Regions from separate parts of the Streptomyces sp. NPDC055955 genome, predicted to be linked through region 3. Evidence: riboswitches for the same ligand, from Rfam matches in the RefSeq annotation. Region 3 holds a riboswitch; each other region holds the start of a gene.

What was found. Region 3 has a riboswitch for thiamine pyrophosphate ahead of thiO (glycine oxidase ThiO). Riboswitches for the same ligand answer to the same signal wherever they lie in the genome.
Region 1: another riboswitch for thiamine pyrophosphate. It lies ahead of ACFC96_RS18145 (thiamine ABC transporter substrate binding subunit); the one in region 3 lies ahead of thiO (glycine oxidase ThiO).
Region 2: another riboswitch for thiamine pyrophosphate. It lies ahead of ACFC96_RS39825 (purine-cytosine permease family protein); the one in region 3 lies ahead of thiO (glycine oxidase ThiO).
Region 4: another riboswitch for thiamine pyrophosphate. It lies ahead of thiC (phosphomethylpyrimidine synthase ThiC); the one in region 3 lies ahead of thiO (glycine oxidase ThiO).

The regions. Positions count from the first base shown of each region.
Region 1 is NZ_JBHJYS010000008.1:113,101-120,524, reverse strand. Features, by position in the region: gene ACFC96_RS18165 (hypothetical protein) at 1-353, opposite strand, end outside; gene ACFC96_RS18160 (hypothetical protein) at 645-860, opposite strand; gene ACFC96_RS18155 (hypothetical protein) at 857-1,060, opposite strand; gene rlmN (23S rRNA (adenine(2503)-C(2))-methyltransferase RlmN) at 1,337-2,443, shown strand; TPP riboswitch at 2,468-2,573, shown strand; gene ACFC96_RS18145 (thiamine ABC transporter substrate binding subunit) at 2,652-3,773, shown strand; gene ACFC96_RS18140 (ABC transporter permease) at 3,881-5,491, shown strand; gene ACFC96_RS18135 (ABC transporter ATP-binding protein) at 5,491-6,546, shown strand; gene ACFC96_RS18130 (maleylpyruvate isomerase family mycothiol-dependent enzyme) at 6,557-7,369, shown strand.
Region 2 is NZ_JBHJYS010000029.1:12,133-19,556, forward strand. Features, by position in the region: gene ACFC96_RS39805 (MFS transporter) at 1-243, shown strand, start outside; gene ACFC96_RS39810 (RNA-guided endonuclease InsQ/TnpB family protein) at 317-1,447, opposite strand; gene tnpA (IS200/IS605 family transposase) at 1,495-1,827, shown strand; gene ACFC96_RS39820 (serine hydrolase domain-containing protein) at 2,073-3,218, opposite strand; TPP riboswitch at 3,432-3,526, shown strand; gene ACFC96_RS39825 (purine-cytosine permease family protein) at 3,519-4,958, shown strand; gene thiD (bifunctional hydroxymethylpyrimidine kinase/phosphomethylpyrimidine kinase) at 4,955-5,800, shown strand; gene ACFC96_RS39835 (NAD-binding protein) at 5,900-7,424, shown strand, end outside.
Region 3 is NZ_JBHJYS010000017.1:182,394-189,817, forward strand. Features, by position in the region: gene thiE (thiamine phosphate synthase) at 1-114, opposite strand, end outside; gene ACFC96_RS30390 (Rv2175c family DNA-binding protein) at 374-739, opposite strand; gene ACFC96_RS30395 (NAD(P)/FAD-dependent oxidoreductase) at 814-2,034, opposite strand; gene ACFC96_RS30400 (hypothetical protein) at 2,145-2,489, opposite strand; TPP riboswitch at 2,550-2,663, shown strand; gene thiO (glycine oxidase ThiO) at 2,661-3,845, shown strand; gene thiS (sulfur carrier protein ThiS) at 3,842-4,057, shown strand; gene ACFC96_RS30415 (thiazole synthase) at 4,062-4,856, shown strand; gene pknB (Stk1 family PASTA domain-containing Ser/Thr kinase) at 4,941-6,887, shown strand; gene ACFC96_RS30425 (deoxyribonuclease IV) at 6,922-7,424, shown strand, end outside.
Region 4 is NZ_JBHJYS010000007.1:191,095-198,518, forward strand. Features, by position in the region: gene ACFC96_RS16650 (SsgA family sporulation/cell division regulator) at 72-533, shown strand; gene ACFC96_RS16655 (YibE/F family protein) at 612-1,964, opposite strand; TPP riboswitch at 2,036-2,192, shown strand; gene thiC (phosphomethylpyrimidine synthase ThiC) at 2,185-3,969, shown strand; gene ACFC96_RS16665 (hypothetical protein) at 4,118-4,990, opposite strand; gene ACFC96_RS16670 (metallophosphoesterase family protein) at 5,174-6,355, opposite strand; gene ACFC96_RS16675 (LacI family DNA-binding transcriptional regulator) at 6,559-7,424, opposite strand, start outside.

The DNA of each region.
Region 1 (7,424 bases), on a different contig from region 3:
AAACTGGTCGAGCCCAGTCCACTGGCAGCGGGGACGCAGCCCTCCGTGAAGGCGGAGTACGTGCGTTCGTTGAACTGGATTCTTCCCTCCTTCTTTCCGCCGTAGCCACGGTCGCGGTCCTCGTGGCCGCGGCCCTTGTTCCCCCCGCCGTCGGTGCGGTCGGTACCGGCGCGAGCCGCCGCGGGGGCGGCCTGCTTGACGGGCGGGGCGGCCCGCTTGGCCGGTGGTGCGACGTGCTTGGCCGGCGGGGCGGCCTGGGTCGATTCGGACTGTGCGGCATAGGTGATGCCGGTGGTGGCAAGAACCGCTGCCCCCACCGCGGCGGCGGACACGATGAAGATTCGCGTGGGCATGTCACTCCTCTCTTGCAGAGACGCCAGCTGGACAGCCGACCTGCGACGAACGTAGTAATCGGCTCATCGGCTGTCATTTCAGGACGGCTCAAGGTGTGACATCAGGCTGCTGAGCGAGTGGAATCCCTGCGCTCGGTGCATATCTCGGGGCTTTCCGGCGCAGCGCCGGAATCCTGGTCAGGGCGGGGCGGCGGTGGGGCCGAGAGGGCAGCCGCGGTGCGGCCGGGGCGGCGGTACGGCCCGCCTGCCGCACATCAGCCGGCGGCAGGCTCCGTCCGGAGGGAAAGCGGCTCACCCGGCGGGGCGGTACGAGCGCTGTCGTCGGTCGTCGTGCACCAGGATTCCCTGGGCCTCCATCCGGCGAAGGTGGTACAGCACGCTCGAGGGGCTGCTGAGTCCGACACCGGCGCCGATCTCGCGGACCGTCGGGTACTCCCCGGTTTCCGCGACCCACTCGCGGATGCATCGCACGATGCGCTCCTGGCGCTCGGTCAGATGGTCGATCACTGCGGGCCTCCCTCGCCTCGGGCCTGCCGCCGCAGTTCCACGCGCTCCGCGGGGCTGAGGGGGTAGGCCGCCAGTCGCACGGACAGGCGGTACAAGCGGCGTCGCAGTGCGGTGCGGCCCGGTTGCTCGGCGAGCCGCTCGTACGTGACGGCCCACTCGCGCTGTGTGTTCAGAACGTCATCGGGGAGGGGGTGGTCCATGTCTCGAATTAGAGCGCGTGTTCGATTTTCTCGGCAAGTGGACTCACCGGACTCCGGCCGGACGCGTACGGCTGCGCCCCGCTGCGTGCGGGAGACCCTGGGTGTGCGGTGGCTGGTAGCGCGCCGGCCTGCACGGATGCCGCCGCGTGGGCCGAGAGGCCGGGCCGTTCATGGGCCGCCGAGGCGGCCCGCCGCAGCCGATGGCGACCGGCGACGACCACCCCTCCCTTCTCGGCCTCCAGGTCACGCGAATGGATCTGCGACACTGGACGAGATATGCCTAAGCCCGGAGAACTCACTTTCGTCGCCCCGCGCGGAGCCAAGAAGCCGCCGCGGCACCTCGCCGACCTCTCGCCCGCCGAGCGGAAGGAGGCCGTCGCCGCGATCGGTGAGAAGCCGTTCCGCGCCAAGCAGCTGTCGCAGCACTACTTCTCGCGGTTCGCGCACGACCCCGCGGAGTGGACCGACATCCCCGCCGCCTCGCGCAGCAAGCTGCAGGAGGCGCTGCTTCCGGAGCTGATGACGGTCGTCCGGCATCTGTCGACGGACCAGGACACCACCCGCAAGACCCTGTGGCGGCTCTTCGACGGCACGCTCGTCGAGTCCGTACTGATGCGCTACCCGGACCGGGTCACCATGTGCATCAGCTCGCAGGCCGGCTGCGGGATGAACTGCCCGTTCTGCGCCACGGGACAGGCCGGCCTCGACCGGAACCTGTCGACGGGCGAGATCGTGCACCAGATCGTCGACGGCATGCGCGCGCTGCGCGACGGCGAGATCCCGGGCGGCCCGGCGCGCCTGAGCAACATCGTCTTCATGGGCATGGGCGAGCCCCTGGCCAACTACAAGCGGGTCGTGGGTGCCATCCGCGCGCTCACCGACCCCGAGCCGGACGGCGTCGGCCTCTCGCAGCGTGGGATCACCGTCTCGACCGTCGGTCTGGTGCCCGCCATGCACCGGTTCGCCGACGAGGGACTCAAGTGCCGCCTCGCCGTCTCGCTGCACGCTCCCGACGACGAGCTGCGCGACACCCTCGTCCCGGTCAATACGCGCTGGAAGGTCCGCGAGGTCCTCGACGCGGCGTGGGAGTACGCGGAGAAGTCGGGCCGCCGCATCTCGATCGAGTACGCGCTCATCCGGGACATCAACGACCAGGCCTGGCGTGGTGACCGGCTCGGCCGCCTGCTCAAGGGCAAGCGCGTCCACGTCAACCTGATCCCGCTGAACCCGACGCCGGGCTCGAAGTGGACGGCCTCGCGCCCCGAGGACGAGAAGGCGTTCGTCGAGGCCATCGCGGCCCACGGCGTGCCGGTCACCGTCCGCGACACCCGTGGCCAGGAGATCGACGGGGCATGCGGTCAGCTCGCCGCCACCGAGCGGTAATCTGACGGGCGTACTTACATCTTCATATTCCGACAGGGGAGCGCCACAGCGCTGAGAGTGCGGCATCGGCCGCAGACCCTCTGAACCTTGCCCAGGTCATTCTGGGTAGGAAGTTCGGTCGCCACTCAAGCTGTTGTGTCCTGCCCGGGAATCGTCCGCGATCCCGGGCAGGGCCGCGTCTCTTCCTGGTCACCCAGGAGGGAACTCAGTGAGCACCATCATCAAGGCCACGGCCGTCGCCGTGGCGGCCGGTCTCGGACTCGTCACGCTCTCCGCGTGCGGGGGATCCGACTCCGGCAAGGACGCGGCGGACTCCAAGACCGTCACTCTCGTCAGCCATGACTCGTGGGCCGTCTCCAAGAACGTGCTCAAGGACTTCGAGAAGCGCTCCGGCTACAAGGTCACGGTCCTGAAGGACGGTGACGCGGGCGAGGCCGTGAACAAGGCCATCCTGTCCAAGGACAACCCGCAGGGCGACGTCCTCTTCGGCGTCGACAACACGCTCCTGTCGCGCGCCCTCGACAACGGGCTCTTCCAGCCGTACGCGGCCAAGGGCCTGGACCAGGTGGGGTCCGAGTTCCAGCTCGACAAGGACAAGCACCGGGTCACCCCGATCGACACCGGCAACATCTGCGTCAACTACGACAAGAAGTACTTCGCCGATCACAAGCTGACGCCGCCCGCCTCGTTCGACGACCTCGCCAAGCCCGCGTACAAGAACCTGCTGGTCACCGAGAACGTGTCGACGTCGTCGCCCGGCCTCGGCTTCCTGCTCGGCAGTGCCGCGCAGTACGGCGACGGCGGCACCTCCCGCTCGGGTGAAGCCGGGAGCGGGGAAGGCTGGCAGGGCTACTGGAAGAAGCTCAAGGCCAACGGCGTGAAGGTCGTCGACGGTTGGGAGCAGGCCTACAACGAGGAGTTCTCGGGCTCAGCCGGCGGCAGGAAGGCGGGCGGTGACCGGCCGCTCGTCGTGTCGTACGCGTCGTCGCCGCCGGCCGAGGCGATCTACTCGGACCCGCAGCCGAAGACCGCCCCGACCGGGGTGGCGACCGGCACCTGCTTCCGCCAGACCGAGTTCGCCGGCCTGCTGAGCAACGCGAAGAACGAGAAGGGCGGCAAGGCGCTCCTCGACTTCCTGATCGCGAAGGAGTTCCAGCAGGACATGCCGCTGAACATGTTCGTGGACCCGGTGACGAAGGACGCGGCCCTGCCCGCCGACTACGCGAAGTACGACGTCGAGGTCGACGCCCCGAAGACCATGGCGCCGAAGAAGATCGCCGACAACCGTGACGCCTGGGTCAAGTCGTGGACCTCACTCGTACTGAAGTGACGTCCCCCGGGGAACCTCCGGTGAAGCGCCCGGCATCGCGCCCGGGCACGCCTGCGGTGACTCCCCGTAAGGGCCGTCGGCGCGGGAGCGCGGCTCGGCTCGGCCTCATGGCCGTGCCCGTCGCGTTCTTCGCGGTCTTCTTCGCCTATCCGGTCGCGGCGATCGTCTCGCGCGGCCTGAAGGCGGGCGGCCACTGGCAGTTCGGGCGGATCACCGACGTGCTCGGGCAGCCCGACATCCAGCACGTCCTGTGGTTCACGACCTGGCAGGCGTTCGCCTCGACCGTGCTCACGCTGCTGATCGCGCTCCCCGGCGCGTACGTCTTCGCGCGCTTCGAGTTCAGGGGCAAGCAGGTTCTGAGAGCCGCCGTCACCGTGCCGTTCGTGCTGCCGACCGTCGTCGTCGGCACGGCGTTCCTGGCGCTGGTGGGCCGCGGCGGGCTGCTCGACGGCCTGTGGGGCGTACGCCTCGACACCACGGTGTGGGCGATCCTGCTCGCCCATGTCTTCTTCAACTACGCCGTCGTCGTGCGCACCGTGGGCGGACTGTGGTCGCAGCTCGACCCGCGGCAGGAGGAGGCCGCCCGGATGCTGGGCGCCTCCCGCTGGACGGCCTGGCGGAAGGTGACGCTGCCCGCGCTCGGGCCGGCCGTCGCGGCCGCCGCGCTGATGGTCTTCCTCTTCGCGTTCACGTCGTTCGGCGTGGTCCAGATCCTCGGCGGGCCGACGTTCTCCACTCTCGAGGTCGAGATCTACCGGCAGACCGCGCAGATCTTCGACCTCTCCACGGCGGCCGTCCTCACGATCGTGCAGTTCGCCGCCGTGGGGATCATTCTCGCCGTGCACGCATGGAGCGTTCGCCGGCAGGAGAGCGCGCTGCGCCTCGTGGACGCGGCGCACACCGCCCGACGCCCGCGCGGCCCGGGCCAGTGGGCGCTGCTCGCCGGGGTGGTCGCCACCGTCGCGGTACTGATCCTGCTGCCGCTCGGTGTGCTGATCCAGAGGTCCTTCGAGGGGCCGGACGGCTTCGGCTTCTCCTACTACACGGCGCTCACCTCGTCCGACAGCGGTGCGTTCCTGGTGCCGCCGATCGAGGCGATCGGAAACTCCCTCACGTACGCGCTCGCCGCCACCGCCCTCGCGGTCGTGATCGGCGGACTCGCCGCCGCGGCCCTGACGCGCAGGGCCGGGCGTCTCGTACGGGGCTTCGACGCGCTCCTCATGCTGCCGCTCGGCGTCTCCGCCGTCACCGTCGGCTTCGGCTTCCTGATCACTCTGGACAAGCCGCCCCTCGACCTGCGCGGCACCTGGATCCTGGTTCCGCTGGCCCAGGCCCTCGTCGGGGTGCCCTTCGTCGTCCGCACCATGCTGCCGGTCCTGCGCGCGGTCGACGGGCGGTTGCGCGAGGCCGCCGCCGTCCTCGGTGCCTCGCCGCTGCGGGCCTGGCGCGAGGTCGATCTGCCGATGGTGCGCAGGGCTCTGCTGATCGCGGCCGGATTCGCGTTCGCCGTGTCGCTCGGCGAGTTCGGGGCGACCGTGTTCATCGCCCGCCCGGACCACCCGACCCTGCCGGTCGCCGTGGCGCGGCTCCTCGGCCGCGCCGGTGACCTCAACTACGGCCAGGCAATGGCCCTTTCGACGATTCTCATGGTGGTGTGCGCGGTGTCGCTGCTGCTGCTCGAACGCATCCGCACGGACCGTACGACGGGAGAGTTCTGATGGCCCTGCTGACCCTGGACGACGCGACCGTGCGGTTCGACGGTCCGTCCGCAGCGGCGCATGCGGCGCTCGACCGGATCGATCTGGAGGTCGCCGAGCACGAGATCGTGTGTGTGCTCGGCCCCAGCGGCAGCGGCAAGTCGACGCTGCTGAGGGTCGTGGCCGGGCTCCAGGCGCTCGACGGGGGACGTGTGTTCCTCGACGGCCGTGACCAGTCGGGCGTGCCCGCGCACCGGCGGGGCGTCGGCCTCATGTTCCAGGACCACCAGCTGTTCCCGCAGCGCGACGTGGGCGGCAACGTCGCCTTCGGGCTGCGGATGCACGGCGCCACGCGCTCCGAACAGCAGCTCCGCGTGGGCGAGTTGCTGGCGCTGGTCGGGTTGCCCGGGGCCGACGGGCGCGCCGTGGGCTCGCTGTCCGGCGGCGAGCAGCAGCGCGTGGCCCTCGCCAGGGCGCTCGCCCCGCGACCCCGCCTGCTCATGCTCGACGAGCCGCTCGGCCAGCTCGACCGCTCGCTGCGGGAGCGTCTCGTCGTCGAACTCAGGGAGCTCTTCGGCGAGTTGGGCACGACGGTGCTGGCCGTGACCCACGACCAGGGCGAGGCCTTCGCGCTCGCCGACCGCGTCGTGGTGATGCGCGACGGACGGATAGCCCAGTCCGGTACGCCACTTGAGGTGTGGCAGCACCCGGCCGACGCGTTCGTGGCACGCTTCCTCGGATTCGACAACGTGGTCGACGCCACGGTCGTCGGGGAGGTGGCCGACACGCCCTGGGGAAAGCTGCCGGTGCCCGCGGGGTCCCCGCAGGGCCGCGCCGAGATCCTCGTCAGGCCCGCGGGCGTACGCCTCGTGCCCGCCGCCGAGGCTCAGTTGACGTGCGCGGTCACCGCGCGCACCTTCCGCGGCACGCATGTGGCCGTACACCTCCAGGCCACGAGGGCGCCCCGCCTCGAAGCGGCCTGCGCGCTGCGGGACGCGCCCGAGCCGGGGGACGAGGTCGGGGTGGCGTTCGACGCGGGCGAAATCGTGGTGCTGGACGGCCCGCCCGCCGCATAGGGTCCGCCGTATGACGACGGAGACAGCGGCATCCGGACAGCTCGCCCATGACCGCTACTGCGACGAAGTCGTCGCGCAGAGCGCCCTGCTGGCCGGGCATCTCGTCGGCGCCGACCTCACGGCGACGGTGCCGACCTGCCCCGACTGGACCCTGCGCGACCTCGTCGTGCACCTCGGCGGCGCGCACCGCTGGGTCGAGGCGATCGTACGGACCGGGGCCACCGAGGAGATCCCCGACGAGAAGGTACCGGGCTTCGAAGGGCCCGCCAGCGACGACCCGGCCGAGCTGGCGGCCTGGCTCGCGGAAGGCGCCGAACTGACCGCGCGGGCACTGCGGGCAGCCGGCCCCGACACTCGCGTCTGGACCTGGTCCTGGCAGCGGACCACGGGGTTCTGGGCGCGCCGCATGACGCACGAGACCGTGATCCACCGGGCGGACGCGGCGCTCACGGCGCGGGCCGCGTACGAGGTGGCGCCCGAACTCGCCGCCGACGCGATCGACGAATGGCTGCAGATCGTCGCGTACGCCCAGCGGTCGGACCCGTCCGACGCTGCGGCGGAGCTGCGCGGCGGCGGGCGCAGCCTGCACCTCCACGCCACCGGCGCACCGGCGGAGCTGAACGCCGAATGGCTGGTCGAGCTGGGCGAGGACGGGTTCACCTGGCGCCGCGGCCACGAGAAGGCGACCGTCGCCCTTCGGGGGCCGCTGACCGATGTGCTGCTCGCGTTCTATCGGCGCGCGCCGCTCGACGGCGGACGGGTGGAGGTCCTGGGAGAGCGGGAACTGCTGGACTTCTGGCTGGAACGAGCGACGTTCGGGTAGCCCGGACCCGGCTTCCGTGCCGTCCGCCGAGGAGTTCAGCCTGCCGCGGAGTTCA
Region 2 (7,424 bases), on a different contig from region 3:
TCCGGCATCGCGGTGATCAACGCCGTGGGCAATCTGGGCGGCGGCTTCGGACCGATGGGCATCGGCGTGGTCGTCGACCGCACGGGGTCGGCCGTGGGCGGCCTGTGGTTCCTGGTCGCCGCCATGGCCGTCGCGGCCGTCGCCACACCGGGCATCCGGCGGCTCGTCGAGGGCGGGCCCGTGGTCGCCCACACGCCCGACGCGCCGGCCACGGCCACGGGGAGTACGAAGGTGTCAACTTGACCCGGCCCTATGGGACCGGGTTTGGAGGTAGCGCCCGACTGGCTGTCGGGTGGGCTCCTCCGTCCAGCCACCCTTACAGGGTGGCAGGGACGCGTGACTCACGCCCCGCAGTCCACACAGCCTCGCCCTTGCGGGCGATGTTGCGGGAAGCATTCCGGTCTGCGTGGGCAACGACCCCGCAGTTCCGGCACGTGAACAGGGCCTGGCTTGCCCGGTTCTTCTTGTCGATGTGGCCGCACTCGCAGCACTGCTGCGAGGTGTAGGCGGGATCGACGAAGACCACGGGGACACCGGCCCTGCGGGCCTTGTAGACGATGAAGCCTGCGAGCTGGGCAAACGCCCAGGAGTGCAGTGCGACCCGTTGGGGCTTGCGGAGCCGTACCCTCTGCCGGATTCCCTTGAGTTCCTCCAGGGAGATCCCGGCCGAGGTGCGTTCAGCCTCGGTCACGATCGTCTTCGCGATGATGTGGTTCTGGTTCTTCGCGTGACGCTGTTCACGCCGGTTACGCTTCTTCAACAGCCGCTTGGCGGACTTGCTGCCCTTGGCCTGCAGCTTCCTGCGCAGATCGAGGTGCCGCTTACGGTGCCGGTTCAGGTCCCGCCCGGCACTCTTGTGGCCGGTGGACGTAGTGGCGATGTTGACGATTCCCAGATCCACGCCGATGAAATGGGCGGGCTCGTACTGCTCGGTCTCGGGCACCTCGCAGGTCGCCAGCAGATAGAACACGCCGTCGCGTTCGACCAGGTCCGATTCACCCTGCCGGTGCTCCTGCAGCGTCTTGAGTGCGCCAGCCGAACAGGCAAAGCGGACGTTCTTGATACGCCCGGAGATTGTCCAGATACTCACCGTCTGCGCTTCGTACTGCCAGCTCAAACACCGGTCGTCATACGGCTGCGCAGCCTGGGGCCTAAAGACGATGGGCTTGGACTCAGCCTTGGTACGACGCTTCGATCCAGGCCTGCCGAGATTCCCAGCGCGGATGCTGGCCCTGAGCGTCGTGTAGGCATCGCGGGTCTTCTTGATCACGTGCTGCGCTGCCTGCGCCCCCAGCCCTCGCGACCGCAGTTCGGCGTAGGTGTGCCTGCGCAGCTCATACTCACGCGGCACACCGCGCTCGAACGCCACCGCCGAAACCCAGTTCGCGGCGTCATTGACCGTGCGCAGGGTGCGCTTAAGCGCGGATACCTGCACGGCATCCGGCATGAGTTTGACCTGCGTCACGACCTTCACACGGGCGATCGTAACGATCTATGTCACCACACTGGGAGCCAAATCCCAATATTCGTAGGGGTTGCACGGTCGTCCACACTCTCCACGCCCACTTGGTCTTCACACTCAAGTATCGGCGCGGACCGTTCACCGACGAGATCCTTGAACGCCGCGAGGAAGTCATGCGCGCCGTCTGCGCGGACTTCGAAACAGAGTTGGCCAAGTTCAACAGTGCGACCGACCACGTGCACCTGCTGGTGCACCACCCGCCCAAGGTCTCCGGTCCCAGCTGGTCGGCTCCCCCCAAGGGGCATCTCCGCCCGCAGACTCCGCCAGGAGCTTCCCCGGCATATCCGCACGTACCTCTGAGGTGACCACATCTGGTCACCCTCAAAACTTTGCCGCCACGTGCGGAGGCGCCCCGCCGTCGAGCAACAAGGAATACCTCGACAACCAGAGACATCCCAGCTGAGGCCGACCATGCGGGCCCGCGGGAACCGGCAGGTCAGAACAGTCCAGACAACCGCTTCCTCCCGCGCGTATCAACAACGCTCATGCTCAATACGGCTAGACCAGCTGAACGCGGTGGGGACGACGGGACGTCCCCACCGCGACGGCGTCACGCGCCGAGGCACGCGCGCACCGCCGCGATCAGGCGGTTGGCTCGGGCGTCGCCGTGGCCGATCATGCGATTGGCCACATAGGCGAAGCCCACCCCGAACTCGTCGTCACCGAAGGCGAATTGGCCTCCGGCTCCGTCGTTCCCGAAGCTGCGGGCGCCGAGCATCGGGCGGAAGGACGGCGAGTCGAGCAGGAAGCCCGAGCCCCAGCCCGCTCCGGCGTCGAAGCCGAGCCAGCCCTCGCCGGAGGACAGCTCGCGCAGCGCGTCGGTCACCGTGTCCGCCGTGAGCAGCCGTTCGCGGCCCCCGACCCCGGTGACGGCCGCCGCGTAGAGACGGGCGAGACCGCTCGCGGAGGCGACGGCGCCGGCCCCGGGCAGTTCCACGGCGTGCAGCTCGGGGTCGTTCCAGCCGTGCGGCTCGTCGAGGCCCGGAAAGGCCAGCGCGCCGTTCATCGTCACGATGCGCGTGAGCAGATGCTCGGGCCCCGGCATCGCGGGACGCCCCTCGGCCTCGGCGAGCCGGGCCACGCGTGCCGACTCTCCGGCGGGCAGCCCGATCCAGGCACGCAGCCCGAGCGGGTCACCGACCGCGCGGCGGAAGTACGCGCCCGGGGTGAGGCCCGTGATCCGCCGGATCACCTCGCCGACGAGGAAGCCGAAGACATGGCCGTGGTACTCGTACGCGGTGCCGGGCTCCCACAGCGGCTTCTGCTCCTCGATCGCGCGGATCACCGGCGTCCACGCGGCGATCTCCTCGAAGGAGAGCACCGGGTCGAGGGCGGGGACTCCCGCCCGGTGCCCGAGCACCATGCGCGTGGTGACGGTCTCCTTGCCGTGCTGTGCGAACTCGGGCCAGTACCGGCCGACCGGCGCGTCGAGGTCGAGCCGCCCCTCCTGGGCGAGGAGCTGCGCGCTGACGCTCACCAGGCCCTTGGCCACGGAGAAGACGGGGACGGTGGTGTCCTGTTCCCAGGCACGCCCGGTCCGCTCGTCCGCGACTCCGCCCCACAGGTCGACGACCTTGCGTCCCTCGGCGAACACCGTGACGGCGGCGCCGAGTTCGGGGAACTCCGTGAAGTTCCGCGCGAACGCGTCGGCGACGGCCCCGAACCGTTCGTCGGCCTCACCGTGGCGCTGCTCCATCGTGTCCCGTCCTTTCCTTCGCATGTCCCTGGGGACGCGGACCGCCGGGCAGGGGTGCCCGGACCGTCCGCGATCATTCGAATCGATCACGGTACGGGGGTGTGCGGCACTCCTCGAACGAATTTCACGCGGCGGGTGCGCGCCACCCACGCAGCGGACGTCGCCCCTCCCCCCGGGGTTGCCTCCCGGGACAGGGAAGCTACCCTTGCCGACGTACCGGACACGGGGTGCCCCGCACGAGGGCTGAGATCACACCCGTCGAACCTGAACCAGTTAGCACTGGCGGAGGGATGTCAGCCAATGTCGTTGCCCCATGCCCCGAGCAGCACCGGGTCCACCGGACCGCGCTCCGTCTTCGACGGGCGGATGCCCGCCGCGCCCGGTGACCTGCGGGTCGAGGCGCGCGGGATCGCGCCGGTCCCCGAGAGCCACCGCTACGGCGGCGCCGGGCGCCTGTTCACCGTGTGGTTCGCCCCGAACCTGACCATGACCGGGGTCTTCACCGGCACCGTCGGCATCGCACTCGGCCTGGACTTCGCCACCGCGCTGGCCGCCGTCGTCTTCGGCACGCTCGTCGGCGCCGTGCCCACCGCGTATCTCGGTACGTGGGGCAGCGCGACCGGCGCGGGACAGCTTCCGCTGGCGCGGCTCGCGTTCGGCCGGGCCGTCGCGGTGCCCGGCGCCCTGCAGTGGCTGTCGTCGGTCGCCTGGGACGCGCTGATCGGCCTGTTCGGCGGCGACGCGCTCGCCAGGCTGTGCGGCTGGCCCTTCTGGGTCGGCGTGCTCGTGATGATGCTGGCGCAGGGTGCGCTCGGTGTGCTCGGCTACGAGGCCGTCCACCGCCTGCAGAAGCTGATGACCTTCGTCCTGGCCGCCGCGTTCGTGGTCCTGGCCGTCAAGCTTCTCGACGGTGTCCATCCGGTCACCACCGGGGCCGCGCACGGCGCCGACCGGGCCGGCGCGTTCGTCCTGACGAGCACGATCGCGCTCAGCCTGTCCCTGTCCTGGGCCCCCTACGCCAGCGACTTCAGCCGCTATCTTCCGGCCGCCACCTCCCGTCAGCGCATGTTCTGGTTCACGCTCCTCGGCGTCACGGTCTCCTTCGTCGCCGTCCAGGCGCTCGGGCTGTGGGGCGCCTCCGTGTTCACCGACCAGACCGCGCGCGGGGTCGACGAGCTTCTCGGCGGGGGCGTGCTCGGCTCCTTCGGGCTGCTGGCCGTGGCGCTCGCGGCCCTGTGCAGCAACGCCATGAACGACTACAGCGGCTCGCTGGCCCTGCAGACGATCGGCGTCCGGGTCCCGCGGCCGCTCGCCGCGGCGCTCGCCGCGGTGCTCGGCTTCCCGCTGGTGCTGTGGATGCACGCGGCCGACACCGCGGCCCGCTTCCAGAACGTCCTGCTGTTCGTCGGCTACTGGATCCCCGGCTTCGTCGCGGTCGTGGCCGTCGACTGGTTCGCGCGCGCCAGGGCCCGGGGCGGCGCGCCGGTCGACCTCGCCGCCGAGAGCGCACGGCCGCAGCCCTGGTGGCCCGGACTCCTCGCCTTCGTCGCCGCCTTCGCCGCCGCGGTCCCGTTCATGGACAGCGGCCTGTACGTGGGGCCGGTCGCGAAGGCCCTGCACGGCGCCGACCTCGCGTACTACGTGGCCTTCGTCGCCGCACTCGTCGTGTACGCGCCCCTCAGGCTGCGCCGCCCGACCGCCGACACCCGGACCGCACCGCACGAGGAGGCCCGCACATGACCGTGCCCGTGAGCACCCGACGCGTCGCGCCGCCCCGCGTCCTGACCGTCGCCGGTTCGGACTCGGGCGGTGGCGCCGGGATCCAGGCCGACCTCAAGACGATGCTGGCGCTCGGCGCCCACGGCATGAGCGTCCTGACCGCCGTCACCGCGCAGAACTCCCTGGGGGTCCAGGGAGCGTGGGAGCTCCCCGTCGACGCGGTGCGCGCGCAGTACCGCAGCGTCGTGGACGACATCGGCGTCCAGGCGGTCAAGACGGGGATGCTCTCGTCGCCGGTGCTCGTCGAGACGGTGGCAGAACTGCTCGCCGGTACGGACGCCCCCGTGGTGGTGGACCCGGTGAGTGTCTCCAAGCACGGCGATCCGCTGCTCGCCGAGGACGCGCTCGACGCGGTGCGCACCAAGCTGCTGCCGGTCGCGACGGTGGCCACGCCGAACCTGGACGAGGTGGCTCAGCTGACCGGCCTCGCCGTCGCCGACGACGCGGGCATGCGCCGTGCCGCGGAACGGCTCCTCGCGTTCGGCCCGCGCTGGGTGGTCGTCAAGGGCGGCCATCTGCCCGGGGCGGCCGTGGATCTGCTCACCGACGGCACCGAGGAGCACTGGCTGCGCGCTCCCCGCCACGACAACCGGCACACGCACGGCACCGGATGCACCCTGGCGTCGGCCGTCGCCGTGGGTCTCGCCCACGGCCTGCCCGTTCCGGAGTCCGTCCGTCTGGCGAAGGAGTACGTCACGGGGGCGATCGCCGCCGGGTTCGCGCTGGGGTCGGGCATCGGCCCGGTCGACCACGGGTGGCGCCTGCCGGGCGACCGGTCCGGGGCCACGGGGCGTACGGACTGAGAGCCGCCGGGTCCTCCTGGCACACGCGCGACACGCCCGCACGCACACAAATCGGGGCCCGATGTGTGACCCGGCGCTCCCGTCCACTTGACTGTTGCCATGACCACCCTGCCCCGCCAGCCTCAACAGGCCCCGCCGACCGGCCACATGATCGTGTGCGGTGGTGACGCGCTCGCCGAGCGGCTCGCCGCCGAACTGCGCGCCGTGTACGGCGAGCGGGTCACGGTCGTCGTGCCCTCCGTGCGCGTCACCAGACAGGGTGCCGGTCCCGTCGGGCGGGCGCGGGCGGCCACCCTGCTCTCGCGGATGCAGGCGGTCGTGAACCGTACGGTGTCCGCCGTGGCCGACGACAGCGTTCCGCCGCCACGGGTCCTGGAGGCACCGGAACTCGACGAGGAGGCGCTGGCCGAGGCGGGCGTGTCCGACGCCGCCGCGCTGGCCCTCGTCCACGGCGACGACGAGACCAACATCCGGGCCGCCCTGGCCGCCCGCCGTCTCAACCCCCAGCTGCGCCTGGTCATCCGGCTCTACAACCGCAAGCTCGGCCAGCACCTGGAACACCTCCTCGATCAGGCAGCCGCGCTCTCCGCCCCCGGCGTCGACCCCGAGGCACTGGACACCACGACGACCGTCCTGTCCGACGCCGACACCGCGGCGCCGGCGCTCGCGGCCACCGCCGTCGCCGGTACCAGCAAGGTCGTCCAGGCCGACGGGCTCCTGCTGCGCGCCGTGGAGCGCACGCCGCCGGGCCGGGGCGAGGTCGCCGACCCGGGCCTGTGCACCCTCGCCCTGCTGTCCGCGACCGCCAACGATCCGGCGGGCGCGGAGGGTTCGGACGTGGGCGGCGCGGAGGGCCCTCTGCTGCTGCCCGACGAACGCACGGTCGCCGCGGCCACCGGGCGCGGCACGGTGGTCCTGGAAGCCGTCTCCCCCGCCGTCGCCGCACCCAACGGCCGCACGACCAGCCGCCGTATGCCTCTCAGCTCGTTGTTCTCGCGTCGGCTGCGCTGGTCCCTCGCCGGACTCGTCACGAGCGTCCTCGGTCTGGCCGTGGCGTCCTGGGCCACCACCGGCGACCACCCGCTGCACGCCGGATACCTCACGCTCCTGGACCTGTTCGCCATCGACGACCCGGCGATCGGGGAGCCGCTCGCCCGCCAGCTCCTCCAACTCCTGACGGGGCTCGCCGGGCTGCTCCTGCTGCCCGTGCTGCTCGCGGCGGTGCTCGAAGCCCTCGGCACCTTCCGGACGGCGTCGGCCCTGCGCCGCCCGCCGCGCGGGCTGTCGGGCCACGTCGTGCTGCTGGGCCTCGGCAAGATCGGTACTCGGGTCCTTGCCCGCCTGCGTGAACTCGGCATTCCCGTCGTGTGCGTGGAGGAGGACCCCGAGGCACGCGGCGTCGCCCTGGCCCGGCGCCTGCGCGTACCGACTGTCATCGGTGACGTCACGCAGGAAGGCGTCCTGGAAGCGGCGAAGGTGCACCGCGCCCACGCCCTGCTCGCCCTCACCAGCAGCGACATCACCAATCTCGAGGCCGCGCTGCACGCGCGGTCGGTCAAGCCCGACCTGCGGGTGGCGCTGCGCCTGTTCGACGACGGTTTCGCGACCGCCGTCTACCGCACGC
Region 3 (7,424 bases):
GCCGTTCGCCAGAACGGCGTCGAGGAACTCGGGGAGGTCGCCCTGGCGCTTGCGGGCGTCCGTGCACAGGTACAGCCGGGCGTCGGCGAGCTGGGCGCGCTGCGTGGCGGCCATGGCCATGGGTGAGTCCCCCCGTGGTCGGTGGCGTGGGGGGGGCGGGGGGGGGGGGCCCCCCCCCCCGCGGGGGGGGGGGGGCGAGGCGCGCGGCGGGGGGCGGGGCGGGCCCCCCCGGCCCCCCGGCGAGCGGCGCCCCCCCCCGGGGGGGGGCCGGGGGCGGGCGGGGGGGCGGCCCCGGCCCGGGGGGCCCCCCCCCCGGGGGGGGGGGGGGGGGGGGGGGGGGGGCGCGCCCCCCCCACGCCGGACGGTTGTCAGGTCAGACGGCGAGCGCCTGGGCGCGGCGCTTCACCTCCGTCCCGCGATTCTCGCTCAGCGCCTGCGCGGGGGTGCCCGGCAGGGTCGGATCGGGGGTGAAGAGCCACTCGAGCATCTCTTCGTCGTTGAAGCCGTCGTCCCTGAGCAGGGTCAGCGTCCCGGTGAGGCCCTTGACGACCTTGTCGCCGTCGATGAAGGCGGCGGGCACGTGCAGCGCCCTGTTCTCACCGCGGCGTACGGCGATCACCTGGCCTTCCTTCACCAGCTGCCGCACACGCGTCACCTCCACGCCGAACCGCTCGGCGATGTCGGGGAGGGTGAGCCACTCGGGGACGAGAGCATCGATCTTTGCGTCAATCTCGGTCACAGGACAAGCCTGCCATCCCGGACTGACAGTGGGAAACGCGGCCGCGCAAAAGGACCCCCGCCCGCGCGGGGCGGTCACACGACTGCGGCCTTCAGGGGACGGGCCGGGTCGCTGATGACCTGCGGATCCAGCGGGGCGCCGGACTCGATGAGCTTGCGTCCCTGCGCCAGGTCGCGCGGGCGGCCCACGGCGAGGACGCCGACGAGACGGCTCTCGCGCAGCCAGCACACGCTCCAGGAGGCGCCCTGCGGGTCGCCGCGCCACACGGTGGTGTCGGCGGCCGCGTGATGCCCGGCGTACTGGACGAAGCGGCCGAACTGCTCCGACCAGAAGTACGGCACCGGGTCGTACGTCGCCGGGGTGTCGCCGATGATGTTGGCGGCGACCGTGCGGGGGCCCTGGAGCGCGTTGTCCCAGTGGTGGACCATCAGGCGCTCGCCGTACCGTCCCGAAGGGAAGGACGAGCAGTCACCCACCGCGTACACATCGGGCTCGGAGGTGCGCAGGCGGTCGTCCGCCACGACCTCGCGGTGGGCGCCGAGCGTGATGCCGGAGCCGGTGAGCCAGCCGGTGGCGGGGCGGGCCCCGATGCCGACGACGACGGCGCCGGCGGGCACCCGGGTGCCGTCGTCGAGAAGGACGGCGCCCGGTTCGACGTGCTCCACGCGCGCGTGGGTGCGCAGTTCCGCCCCGGCGTCCGCGTACCAGGCGGCCATGGGGGCGGCGACCTCCTCGGGCAGCGCCCCGGCGAGCGGCCGCTCGGCCGCCTCGACGACGGTGACCGCGCATCCCGCCTCGCGGGCCGCGGTGGCGAACTCGGCGCCGATCCAGCCCGCTCCCACGACGACGATGTCGCGCTGCGCGGCGAGGACGGGGCGCAGACGTTCGGCGTCGTCGAGCGTGCGCAGCAGATGGACTCCGGGGATGTCCTCCGTGCCGGGCAGCCTGATGGGCTCGGCGCCGGTCGCGAGGACGAGGACGTCGTAGGGGGCGGGTCCGGTGGCGGTGTCGAGGGTGTGTTCGGCGGGGCGTACGCCGGTGACCTCGCGGCCCAGTTCGAGCGTGATGTCGAGTGCTTCGAAGTCGACGTCGAAGGCGGACCCCTCGGCCTTGCCGAGCAGGACGGCCTTGGACAGCGGGGGCCGGTCGTACGGCTGGTGGGGTTCGGCGCCGATCAGCGTGACGGCGCCGGTGAAGCCCTGTTCGCGCAGGGCCACGGCGGTCTGGACCCCCGCCATCCCGGCGCCGACGATGACGACGTGCCGCCCTGCCTGGTTCTGGGTCTGCTCGCTCACCGGATCACCATATGCACCTGACGTTCAGTCAGTCAGCGGGCCGCGTCACTCCGGTCCCGTGACGTCTTCCACACCGGCCGCCGGTTTGACCGCCGCGGCCGCCCGCGCCGTCAGGCGCCGGGGACCTCTTCGACGACGCTCGTCCCGCTGCCCGCCTGCGACTCCCACTCCCACGTCTCGTCCAGCCGCACCCGCCCGTCGGGAAGGTCCACGACGAGCGAGACACAGTGCCCGGAGGAGGTCGTCTCGTCCGTCTTCAGCTGTACGTACCTGAAGTCGATCCGGTCACCCTCGCGGGTGCCCACGAGGTGGCCGCGCACCACGTCCCCGCCCGCGTACTCGGCCCAGATCCGGCCGTCCTCCTCGTGGTAGGCGAACCGCGTCTGCGTACCCACCTGACCTGGCGCCTGGTCGGCGACCGGGGCGAGAACGAGTCCGTCGAGCGAGCGGGCCATGCGCGGGGGCTCCCTTACTGGGCGTCGGTGCAGTGGGTCAGGGGGTTAGGGTGGCCACCGTAAAGCACTCGCGGGAGCCCGGACGTACCGGGCTGAGAGGGAGGCTGGGACGGCCTCCGACCGTACGAACCTGATCCGGGTCATGCCGGCGAAGGGAGGGGCTGGACGCCCATGTCGCGTACTTCTGAAGGCTCCGACGTCCTGGTCGTGGGCGGCGGGATCATCGGTCTCGTCACCGCGTGGCGGGCCGCGCAGCGCGGGCTGCGCACCGCGGTCGTGGACCCCGAACCGGGCGGCGGGGCCGCCCAGGTGGCGGCCGGGATGCTCGCCGCCGTCACCGAACTGCACTACGGAGAGACCGAACAGACCCTCCTCGGCCTCAACGTCGAGTCCGCGCGCCGCTATCCGGCGTTCGCGGCCGAGCTCTCCGAGGCCACCGGGCTCGACCTCGGTTACCGCGCGTGCGGCACCCTCGCCGTGGCGCTCGACTCGGACGACCGCGCGCACCTGCGGGAACTGCACGCCCTCCAGCACAAGTCGGGCCTGGACTCGGAGTGGCTGTCGGGCCGTGAGTGCCGGCGCCTCGAACCGATGCTGGCCCCGTCCGTGCGGGGCGGCCTGCGCGTCGACGGTGACCACCAGATCGATCCGAGACGCCTCGCGAAGGCCCTTGTGGCGGCCTGCGAGCTGGCCGGGGTGCGGTTCCACCGGCAGTGGGCCAAGCGGCTGACAGTCGTCCGCGAGGGCGCGCGCGGCGTGGTCCTCGCCGACGGCACCGTGCTCGACGCGGACCGGGTCGTCCTCGCCGGCGGCAGCCTCAGCGGCAGGCTCGCCGGGGTCCCGGACGACGTACTGCCGCCGGTGCGCCCGGTGAAGGGACAGGTACTGCGCCTGACCGTGCCGAAGGTGTACGCGCCGTTCCTGAGCCGCACCGTGCGCGCCGTCGTGCGCGGCGGCAACCTCTACCTGGTGCCCCGGGTCAACGGCGAGCTCGTCGTCGGGGCCACCAGCGAGGAGCTCGGCTGGGACACGACGGTCACCGCGGGCGGCGTCTACGAGCTGCTGCGTGACGCCCACGAGCTGGTGCCCGGCATCACGGAGCTGCCGCTCACGGAGACCCGCGCGGGCCTGCGCCCCGGCTCCCCCGACAACGCCCCGATCCTCGGCCCGACCGCACTGCCGGGCCTGCTGCTCGCCACCGGCCACTACCGCAACGGCGTGCTGCTCACGCCGGTCACCGGCGACGCCATGGCCCACGTGCTCGCCACCGGCGAACTCCCCGAAGTGGCCCGCCCCTTCACCCCGCGGCGCTTCGACGCCGTCCCCGCACCCGTCTCTGTGGAGCAGTCCGTATGACCGTGTCCGTCACCCACGTATCCGTGAACGGGGAGGGCCGCCAGGTCGCCCCGGGCACCACGCTCGACGCCCTCGTCTCCACGCTGACCAGCGCGCCGTCCGGGGTCGCCGCCGCACTCAACGAAACCGTCGTCCCGCGCACCCGGTGGGCCGTCACCGCACTCACGGACGGGGACCGTGTCGAGGTCCTCACCGCGGTCCAGGGAGGCTGAACCCATGGCTGACGACTCCTTGGTCATCGGCGGTACGTCGTTCTCGTCCCGGCTGATCATGGGCACGGGCGGGGCGCCCAGCCTCGACGTCCTCGAACGCTCCCTCGTCGCGTCCGGCACGGAGCTGACGACCGTCGCGATGCGGCGCGTGGACGCGAGTGTGCAGGGGTCCGTGCTCTCCGTCCTGGAGAAGCTGGGGATCCAGGTACTGCCGAACACGGCGGGCTGCTTCACCGCCGGTGAGGCCGTCCTGACCGCCCGCCTCGCGCGCGAGGCGCTCGGCACGGACCTGGTCAAGCTGGAGGTCATCGCGGACGAGCGCACCCTACTGCCCGACCCGATCGAGCTCCTGGACGCGGCGGAGATCCTCGTCGACGACGGCTTCACCGTGCTGCCGTACACGAACGACGACCCGGTGCTCGCGCGGAAGCTGGAGGACGTGGGCTGTGCCGCGGTCATGCCGCTCGGCTCCCCCATCGGCTCCGGGCTCGGCATCCGCAACCCGCACAACTTCCAGCTGATCACCGAGCACGCGGGCGTGCCGGTGATCCTGGACGCGGGCGCCGGGACGGCGTCCGACGCGGCGCTCGCGATGGAGCTGGGGTGCGCCGGTGTGATGCTCGCCTCAGCGGTCACCCGCGCACAGGAGCCGGCCTTGATGGCGCAGGGCATGCGGCACGCGGTCGAGGCGGGGCGGCTGGCGTTCCGGGCGGGCCGTATCCCCCGCAGGCACTTCGCCGAGGCCTCGTCGCCCGTGTCCGGGATGGCCAGGCTGGACCCGGAGCGGCCCGCGTTCTGAGGGGCGTACAGCCCGGTCACAGCTCTGCTGCAGTACGGCCGCTCGCGGAGCCGGGTGTCGGCGGCGGCTCGTACACTCACCTGCGTGGACACGACCCTTCAGGACCCTCTCGTCGGGCAGGTGCTCGACGGCCGGTACCGCGTCGACGCACGCATCGCGGTCGGCGGGATGGCCACGGTCTACAGGGCCGTGGACACCCGCCTGGACCGCGTGCTCGCGCTCAAGGTGATGCACCCGGCCCTCGCCGCCGACGCCTCGTTCGTCGAGCGCTTCATCCGCGAGGCCAAGTCCGTCGCCCGGCTCTCCCACCCGAACGTGGTCGGGGTCTTCGACCAGGGCGCCGACGGCCAGTACGTCTATCTGGCGATGGAGTACGTCGCGGGCTGCACCCTGCGGGACGTCCTGAGGGACCGCGGGGCACTGCGGCCGCGCGCCGCGCTCGACATCCTGGAGCCGGTCCTCGCCGCGCTCGGCGCCGCGCACCGCGCGGGGTTCGTGCACCGCGACATGAAGCCGGAGAACGTCCTCATAGGGGACGACGGCCGCGTGAAGGTGGCGGACTTCGGCCTCGTACGGGCTGTGAACACGGTCACGAACACGACGGGCGCCGTCCTCGGCACCGTCTCCTACCTCGCCCCCGAGCAGATTGAGTCCGGCACCGCGGACCCCCGCGTCGACGTGTACGCGTGCGGGGTGGTGCTCTACGAGATGCTCACGGGCGCCAAGCCGCGCTCGGGCGACTCCCCCGCCCAGGTCCTCTACCAGCACCTGAACGAGGACGTGCCGCCCCCGTCCGCGTCCGTTCCCGGCCTGCCCGCGGAGCTGGACGAGCTCGTCGCCTCGGCGACCGCGCGCACGCCCGACCTCAGGCCGTACGACGCCGTGGCGCTGCTCGCCCGGGTCAGGTCGGCCCGGGCCGTCCTCACGGACGCGCAGCTCGACGCGGTGCCGCCGGCCGCACGCCCCGAGGACCTCGGGGACCGTGACATCTCCGACGACCGCACGAGCGTGATCCCGTCGGCGCTGCGGACCAGGGGCGTACAGCTCCCGCTGCCCGCCGACGACCAGGACCCGCAGGCGGAGCTCGACCGCACGAGCCGCTTCGAGACGCCGCCCCCGCCGCCCGCCCCTTCCCGGAGGCGTCGTCCGCGGCGCGGTGTGCTCGCGGCCGTCGCGGCCGTGCTGCTGGCCCTCGGCCTCGGTGCGGGAGTCTGGTACATCAACTCGGGCCAGTTCACGCAGGTCCCGCCGCTGCTCGCGAAGACGCAGACGCAGGCCGAGGCGCGGCTCGGCGAGGCAGGTCTCGAGCTCGGGCACGTCAAGCACGCGTACAGCGACACCGTGAAGCGCGACACCGTGCTCGCCAGCGACCCCGAGGTGGGCGCCCGCATCCGGGACCACGGGGCGGTGGATCTGACGATGTCCCTGGGACCGGAGACCGTGAAGGTCCCCGACCTCCAGGGCACGCCCCTCGGCCGGGCGGAGCGCCGGCTGAAGGACGCGGGTCTGGAGCCCGGCATGGTCACCAAGGAGTTCGACGACGGCGTTGCCAAGGGGGCGGTGATCGCCACGGACCCGGAGTCGGGCACCACGCGCCGGACCGGTTCGGCCATCGCGCTCGTGGTCAGCAGGGGCAGCGCGGTGGACGTCCCGGACGTGACGGGCGAGTCCGAGGAGGACGCCATCGCCGATCTGCAGGACGTGGGTCTGAAGGCCGAGATCGCGACGGCGCGGGTGTACTCGGACGCGGACAAGGGCAGCGTCGCCCGGCAGTCCCCCGTCGAGGGCAAGCGGCTCGGCGAGGGGGACACGGTCACCCTGACGATCTCCAAGGGCCCGGTCATGGTCGAGGTCCCCGACGTCGTGGGCATGAGCGTCGACGACGCCCACCAGAAGCTCGAGGCCCGCGGCTTCGACGTCGAGGACGACCGCGGCCTGCTCGGCATTTTCGGCGACACCGTGAAGAAGCAGTCGGTGGAGGGCGGCGACAAGGCCCCGAAGGGGTCGACGATCACCATCCAGATCCGCTGACGGGACGGCCGGGCGCGCGTGCCACCCTTGACGGGTGAGCAGCACCGACACCGCATCCCGTAACCCGGTCGGCGGCCATGTCCCCGTCGCGGGCGGCCTGGCCTCCGTAGGGCTTTCGTACGCGCGCGAGCTCGGCGCCGAGACCGTCCAGGTCTTCGTCGCCAACCCGCGCGGCTGGGCGACGCCGCCCGGCAATCCGAAGCAGGACGAGGCGTTCCGCGCGGCCTGCGCCGCCGAGGACATCCCGGCGTACGTCCACGCGCCCTACCTGATCAACTTCGGCTCGCACACCGAGGCGACGGTGGACAAGTCCGTGGAGTCGCTGCGGCACTCGCTGCGCCGGGCCCGCGAGATAGGCGCGCTCGGCGTCGTCGTGCACACGGGGTCGGCGACCGGCGGCCGTGGGCGTGAGGTGGCACTCGCACAGGTGCGTGAGCGGATGCTGCCGCTCCTCGACGAGCTGACCCATGACGACGACCCGTACCTGCTCCTGGAGTCGACGGCGGGCCAGGGCTCTTCGCTGTGCTCGCGGACCTG
Region 4 (7,424 bases), on a different contig from region 3:
GTTAAGCAAGATGCGAAGAGCGTCGGGAAGGCTGTTCCCGGCCGATCGACGGCAAATTGACGGGGTAGGCGATGCGCGAGTCGGTACAGGCAGTACAAGCAGAGGTCATGATGAGCTTCCTCGTCTCCGAGGAACTCTCGTTCCGCATCCCGGTGGAGCTGCGGTACGCCGCCGCTGATCCCTACGCCGTGCGGCTGACCTTCCACCTCCCCGGAGACGCCCCGGTGACGTGGGCGTTCGGCAGAGAGCTCCTGGTGGACGGCGTGGCCGGCCCCTGTGGCGACGGCGATGTGCGCATCGAGCCGGTGGAACTGGCCGGCAGCCCCGGCGACATGCCGGGCGAGGTGCACATCCGGCTCCAAGTGGGCGGGGACCAGGCACTGTTCAAGGCGGGCGTCGCCCCCCTCGTCGCGTTCCTCGACCGCACCGACAAGCTGGTCCCGCTCGGCCAGGAGCGGGCGCTCGCCGACTTCGAGACGCATCTCGACGAGGCACTCGACCGGATCCTCGCCGAGGAGCAGAGCGCGGGCTGACGGGCTCCAGAAGTCCGGCACGATCAACTGATGTAACGCTTCAGCAGACCGGCGCCCCGGGGCTGCCCTCGCAGGGGTTCAGCGCTTCCGACGCCGGCCCCTTCCTCCGCGTGCCGGACCGGCCGTGGCAGCGGACGAGGATCCGGGTCGGTCGGCGGAGACCACCAGAGCCGCGAGCGCGGTCGTCACCGGCACCGAGGCGACCAGCCCGATCGAGCCCACCAGAGTCCGGACGATCTCCTCGGCCACCAGTTCACTGTTGGCCACGGTGCCCACACCGCTCTGCGCGATCGAGAAGAGCAGCAACAGCGGCAGCGCCGCGCCCGCGTACGCCAGGACCAGTGTGTTGACCACGGACGCGATGTGGTCGCGGCCGATCCGGATGCCCGCGCGGTACAGGCCGCGCCGGCCCATCGTCGGGTCGGCCTGATGCAGCTCCCACACCGCCGACGTCTGTGTGACCGTCACATCGTCGAGCACGCCGAGCGAACCGATGATGACGCCGGCGAGCAGCAGACCGCTCATGTCGATGGACGGGTAGAGACCGTGGATCAGGCCTGTGTTGTCGTCGGTGTTGCCGGTCAGCGCGGCCCAGCCGATGAACAGCGAACCGAGCAGGCCGATCAGGAGCAGAGAGACCAGCGTGCCGAGCACCGCGACCGACGTTCGGGCCGTCGGACCGTGACACATGTAGAGAGCGATCAGCATGATGGCGCTCGCCCCGACCACCGCCACCACCAGTGGATTTGAGCCCTGGAGGATCGCGGGCAGGATGAAGAAGGTCAACACCAGGAAGCTGACGGCCAGCGCGACGAGTGCCATGACCCCCCGCAGTCGTCCCACGACGACCACGGCCAGCGCGAAGATCCCGGCGAGGAGCGTCATCGGGAGCCTGCGGTTCACATCGGTGACGGAGTACTGAAGTTCTTTGGGTGCGTCGGGCGCGTAGGCCACGATCACCTTCTGGTTCTCGTGCAACTGCCGCGGCGAGTCCGGCTGCACGATCTCCGTGAACGTATGCCCGGTGTCCTTGCCGCCGTCGACACGGACTGTCGCCTTCTCGCACGTGCCCTTCGCCTGCTGCTCGGCGGACCGACCCTCGGCGGTCGACGTATCGCCGGTGGGGGTGTCGCCGGAGGCGTTTACGGACCGGCAGTCGACCTTGTCGACCCGTATGACGGTGCCCTGTTGGGTCTGCCGGTCGAAGCCGACGCCCGTACGGGCATGGGAGGGGGCGCCGCCGGGCCAGAGCACCACCAGGCCGACGACGACCGCCACGGAGAACGGGATGAGCACGGCGGCGATGACCTTGCGCAGATGCTGGGAAACGGGCGCGGCAGGGCCGTGACTGTGGGAGTGGCCGTGCCCTCCGCCCCCCTGGGCGTGCGGCGGATGCGGCGGTGAGGACGGAGACTGCTGCGTGCTGGTCACCGCCCGATCATCGCAAGAACGGCAGGGGCCCTCTGTTCAGCGCGCCAGAAATGGCGCTAGCGTGGGGGCACCTTTGCACACGCGGGAGCTCGGAGCACCGGGCTGAGAGGGCGCTGACCTCCGCTTCGGCGATGTTTCACATGAAACATCGCCCGACGGAAGCCGCTGCGTCGACCGCCGAACCTGTTACCGGGTAATGCCGGCGTAGGGAGTAGGTCTCATGACCACATCGGACGCACGCACGCCTGCCTCCAACCTGTCCGCAGAGACGGGCGAGGCCGGGAAGTCCATCGGCTGGCACAAGGGGTACGTCACGGGCTCACGCCCTGACCTCCAGGTGCCGGTCCGCCAGGTGCACCTCACCAACGGCACGGCGGTCACGCTCTACGACACGTCCGGGCCGTACACCGATCCGAGTGTCGACACCGATGTCCGCAGGGGCCTCGCGCCGCTGAGGGAGAACTGGATCATCAGCCGTGGCGACACCGAGGAGTATGCGGGCCGCCCGGTCCGCCCCGAGGACGACGGCATCAAGCACACCTCGCCGCGCGGCGGTCTGCGCAACCTCGACGCGGTCTTCCCCGGCCGCCCCCGCCAGCCTCGCCGCGGGCGTGACGGCCAGGCGGTGACCCAACTCGCGTACGCCAGGCGCGGGGAGGTCACGCCCGAGATGGAGTACGTGGCCATCCGGGAGAACGTGGAGCCGGAGGTCGTCCGCGAGGAGATCGCCGCGGGCCGCGCGGTCCTGCCGGCCAACGTCAACCACCCGGAGATCGAGCCGATGATCATCGGCAAGCGGTTCCTGGTGAAGGTCAACGCCAACATCGGCAACTCCGCGGTCACCTCGTCCATCGAGGAAGAGGTGGAGAAGATGACATGGGCGACCCGCTGGGGCGCCGACACCGTCATGGACCTCTCCACCGGTCGCAACATCCACACCACGCGCGAATGGGTCCTGCGCAACTCCCCCGTCCCGATCGGCACGGTCCCGCTCTACCAGGCGCTGGAGAAGGTCGACGGCCGCGCCGAGGAACTGACCTGGGAGATCTACAAGGACACGGTCATCGAGCAGGCCGAGCAGGGCGTGGACTACATGACGGTCCACGCGGGCGTGCGGCTGCCGTACGTCCCGCTCACCGCCAATCGCAAGACGGGCATCGTCTCGCGCGGCGGTTCGATCATGGCCGCCTGGTGCCTGGCGCACCACAAGGAGAGCTTCCTCTACGAGAACTTCGCGGAGCTCTGCGAGATCCTCGCGGCGTACGACGTCACCTATTCGCTGGGCGACGGCCTGCGGCCGGGTTCGATCGCGGATGCCAACGACGAGGCACAGTTCGCCGAGCTGAAGACGCTCGGGGAGCTCAACACGATCGCGAAGAGCTTCAACGTGCAGACGATGATCGAGGGCCCCGGGCACGTCCCGATGCACAAGATCAAGGAGAACATCGACCTTCAGCAGGAGGTGTGCGAGGAGGCGCCTTTCTACACACTCGGCCCGCTGACGACCGACATCGCCCCTGCGTACGACCACATCACCTCCGGCATCGGAGCCGCGATGATCGCGTGGTGGGGGACGGCGATGCTCTGCTACGTCACGCCCAAGGAGCACCTGGGCCTGCCCAACCGTGACGACGTGAAGACCGGCGTCATCACCTACAAGATCGCGGCCCACGCGGCGGACCTCGCCAAGGGGCACCCGGGTGCCCAGGAGTGGGACGACGCCCTCTCCGACGCGCGCTTCGAGTTCCGCTGGGAGGACCAGTTCAACCTCGCCCTCGACCCGGACACGGCAAGGGAGTTCCATGACGAGACGCTCCCGGCCGAACCCGCGAAGACGGCCCACTTCTGCTCGATGTGCGGGCCGAAGTTCTGCTCGATGAAGATCTCGCAGGACATCCGCCGCCAGCACGGCGGGACGAAGAGCGAGATCGAGGAGGGCATGGCGGAGAAGTCCAGGGAGTTCGCCGCCGCGGGCAACCGGGTCTATCTGCCGATCGCGGACTGACCTCGCCCGCGCCGCCCGCAGGCGCCGCGCGCTGTCCACCGGTCGCCCTTCGCGGCCGGTGGACAGAGTGTCCCGGGTCCGAGCTACGGCAGGCCCTGGGGCCTCTCGTCCGGATCGGGCTGGGCTCGCCCGATCCGGACGAAAGACCCTAGTCCGGCTGGTGGTCCGGGCCTCCGAAGTCCGGGCTCGTGAAGTCCGGGCTCGAGTAGGTCGGACGCGGGGCCGCAGGGGAGCCGCTGTCGGCGCCCGGGCTGCTGAACCCGGGCCTGTTGTACCCGAGATGCGGCATGCGGCCCGCGGTTCCGGGAACGCCCCCGCGGTTGGCGGGGGCCGGTGGTGGTTCCGCGAGGGCCTCCCGGAGAAACGGCAGGATGCCGCGCTCCAGGAGCACCAGGCACCACGCTTCCCTTGCCCGGTCCAGCTCCTCGTTCGACTCGCTGTGCGCGCCGGCTGGCAAGGACGTCGCGCCGTTGCGCAGAGCGGTGAGCAGCAGGCCCACGCCGGCGACAAGAATGCCCGCGGCCGTGAGCGCGCCGAACACCCAGCCGGCCGTCAACAAGGTCTGGGCGAACGCCGGTTCCGGATCGAGCATCTTCAGGATGTAGCCGACGAGCAGGAAGATCGCGGCAGCCGTCCCGGCGAGCACGGGGGCGAGCACCGCGACGACGGCTATGACGCCGGCGCCGGTGGTCTCCGCCACCTCGCCCACCGTGGCGGCCAGGCCGATCGCTCCGCCGCCGGACTCCGCCGCGCTTCCTTCTTCACGCAGCGGACGCACGGGCCGGGGCGAGGCGCGCAGGTCGGCGCGGACCTTCACGTAGTTCTGGTACTCGGTCGCTGCGGCGGCCGTGATCAGCGCGGTGGCGTTGAGCGCCATGGTGCGTAGTTGTTCGGGGTTGAGCCGCTGGCCCACTGCGGCGAGATCAGGGCGGTCCGGTGCGGTACGCAGCGCTTCATCGAGGATCCGCTCGAACTCGGGGCGGTCCTCGTTCAGCAGGTGCGGAGCGCTGTTCATGTGCATCCCCCGATGCTCCGTAGGGCTTGGGGGCTCGCATGGTTACGAGCCGTCGGGCAGAAACGGAGGGGAGCCTGCTACGGATAAGCCGATGGTAGAGCGGTGACGGCACGCGGTGACAGGGGGTTTCCCGAATTCGGCCCGGTGGCCGGACCGAGGCCCCGTTCGGTGCGCCTGCCCGGGGAACGCCTAGCTATCCATGGGGAGTTGCTGGACCAGCAGCTTTCCGGCCATGGTCACTCCGCCGTCCATCGCGATCGCGAGACCGCCCGCGTACACATGCGGGCCCTCGATCTGCGGGCGGCTGTCCTCGGATCCGTCCGCCGCGTCCTCGGTGCCGACCTCGCCGAGGAGATACGGGATGGGGCTGTGGCCGTGGACGACGCGCGCGCCGCCGTACGCGTCGAGGAGCTCGCGCACGGCTCCGGGTCCGGATTCGTCGCGGAACGCGAAGCGCTTGGTGAACTTGCGGAAGAGGTCCCAGCACTCGTCCGCGTCGTTACGGGTGAGGGTCTCGCGGACCGTGTCGTTGACCGCCTCGATCGAGTCGCCGTAGTCGAGGTACGCGGTCGTGTCGGAGTGCATCAGGAGGTGGTCGTCCTCCAGCTCGATGGCGTCGAGCCGGGACATCCACTGCAGATGGACGTCCTGGAGACGGTCCATGTCCGCCTTCTGACCGCCGTTGAGCAACCAGGCCGCCTGGAAAGTGGCGGTACCCGCGCCCGAGTTGACCGGAGTGTCGCCGAAGCGTTTGGCGCCGAGCAGGAGCAGCTCGTGGTTGCCCATGAGGGCCTTGCAGTAGCCGCCGGCGGCCGCGGCCTCCGCGGACAGTCGCATCACGAGGTCGATGACGCCGATGCCGTCGGGCCCGCGGTCGGTGAAGTCACCGAGGAACCAGAGCCGGGCGGTGCCCGCCGACCAGCTGCCCTCGGCGTCGATGAGGCCTTGCTCGTGCAGGGCCGCGATCAGTTCGTCGAGGTAGCCGTGCACGTCGCCGACGACATACAGCGGGCCTAGGCCGTCGGCGGGACGGGGCGCGGGCTCGGTGTCGATCTGCACCTGGACCGTGTCACCGCGGTTGATGACCGGCAGGTCGCGCTGGGTGGGCGTGTACCCGTCGGGCTGGTCGAACGCGGGGTCCTGAGGCGTCGGCTCCGCGTAGGAGGGCTGCGAGAGCGACGGCTCCTGGTACGCGAGATCCGGCTCCGTCCGCGGGGGCACGGCCGGGGCGGGTGGAGCGGGGTCGTGGCCGGGCTCCTGGACGTTCGCCGGTACGTCATGGACGTACGCGGGAACGCGGAAGTCGCGCAGCGTCGCCGTGCGCACCTCGGGTCCCTGACCGGCCCCCTGAGTCATCGACCCCTCCACCACCATTGCGCCGCCTCTGCACCCGATCGGACTGCCTGGTCGCAGCGGCCCGCGGTGTCGTGCGCCCATCATAGGAATGCAGCTCGCGCTGTGTGATGCACCAGGGGTGGTGAATCCGATCCGGGCGGCTGTTCACCGTGCTTTTCTCCCGAATTGGTACGGGCTTTTCCGGGTGGTCTTCGGGGGGACCACCCGGAAGCCGTCGTTCAGCCCTGTCCCGGGGAGCGGGGCGGGCTGACCGTCGTGCGGGGTGGACGGCGCTGGGACGAGGTCCGGACGATGAGTTCCGTCGGTATCACCTGCTCCACCGTCTGCTCCGATTCAACCCCCTCGATGGCGTCGATCAGGAGCTGGACGACCGCGGTGCCGATCCGCCGTGGCTTGAGCGAGAGGGTCGTGATGGGTGGTTCCGTGGTGGCGTAGACGGCGGATTCGCTGCAGCAGACGAGCAGCAGGTCCTCGGGGACGCGCAGGCCGTAGCGGCGGGCGGCGGCGAGCAGGTCCGTGCCGTTGGGGTCGAAGAGTCCGTACACGGCGTCGGGCCGGTCGGGGCGGGCCAGGAGCCGGTCGGCGGCGACAGCCCCCGCGCACGGATCGTGTGCGGGATAGGACTCGTACACGGGTTCCTGTCCGATCCGCTCGCACCAGTGCAGGTACGCGGAGGTGGACAGATGGGTGTACGTGTCCGTGGTCGTGCCGGTGAGGAGTCCGATGCGGCGGGCCCCCGCGGCGGCGAGATGGTCGAGGATGCCGAGCACGGCGGCCTCGTGGTCGTTGTCGACCCAGGCGGTGACGGGGAGCGTGCCGGCGGGGCGTCCGTCGGAGACGACGGGCAGGCCCTGGCGGACCAGCTCTGTGACCACCGGGTCATGGTCGGACGGGTCGATGACGACGGTGCCGTCGAGAGCGACGTTCGACCACACGTCGTGGCGTGAGGTGGCGGGCAGGATGACTAAGGCGTACCCGCGGGCGAGCGCCGCCGAGGTGGCGGCTCTCGCCATTTCCGCGAAGTACGCGAATTCGGTGAAGGTGAAAGGTTCATCTCCGTAGGTCGTGACGGTCAGGCCGATGA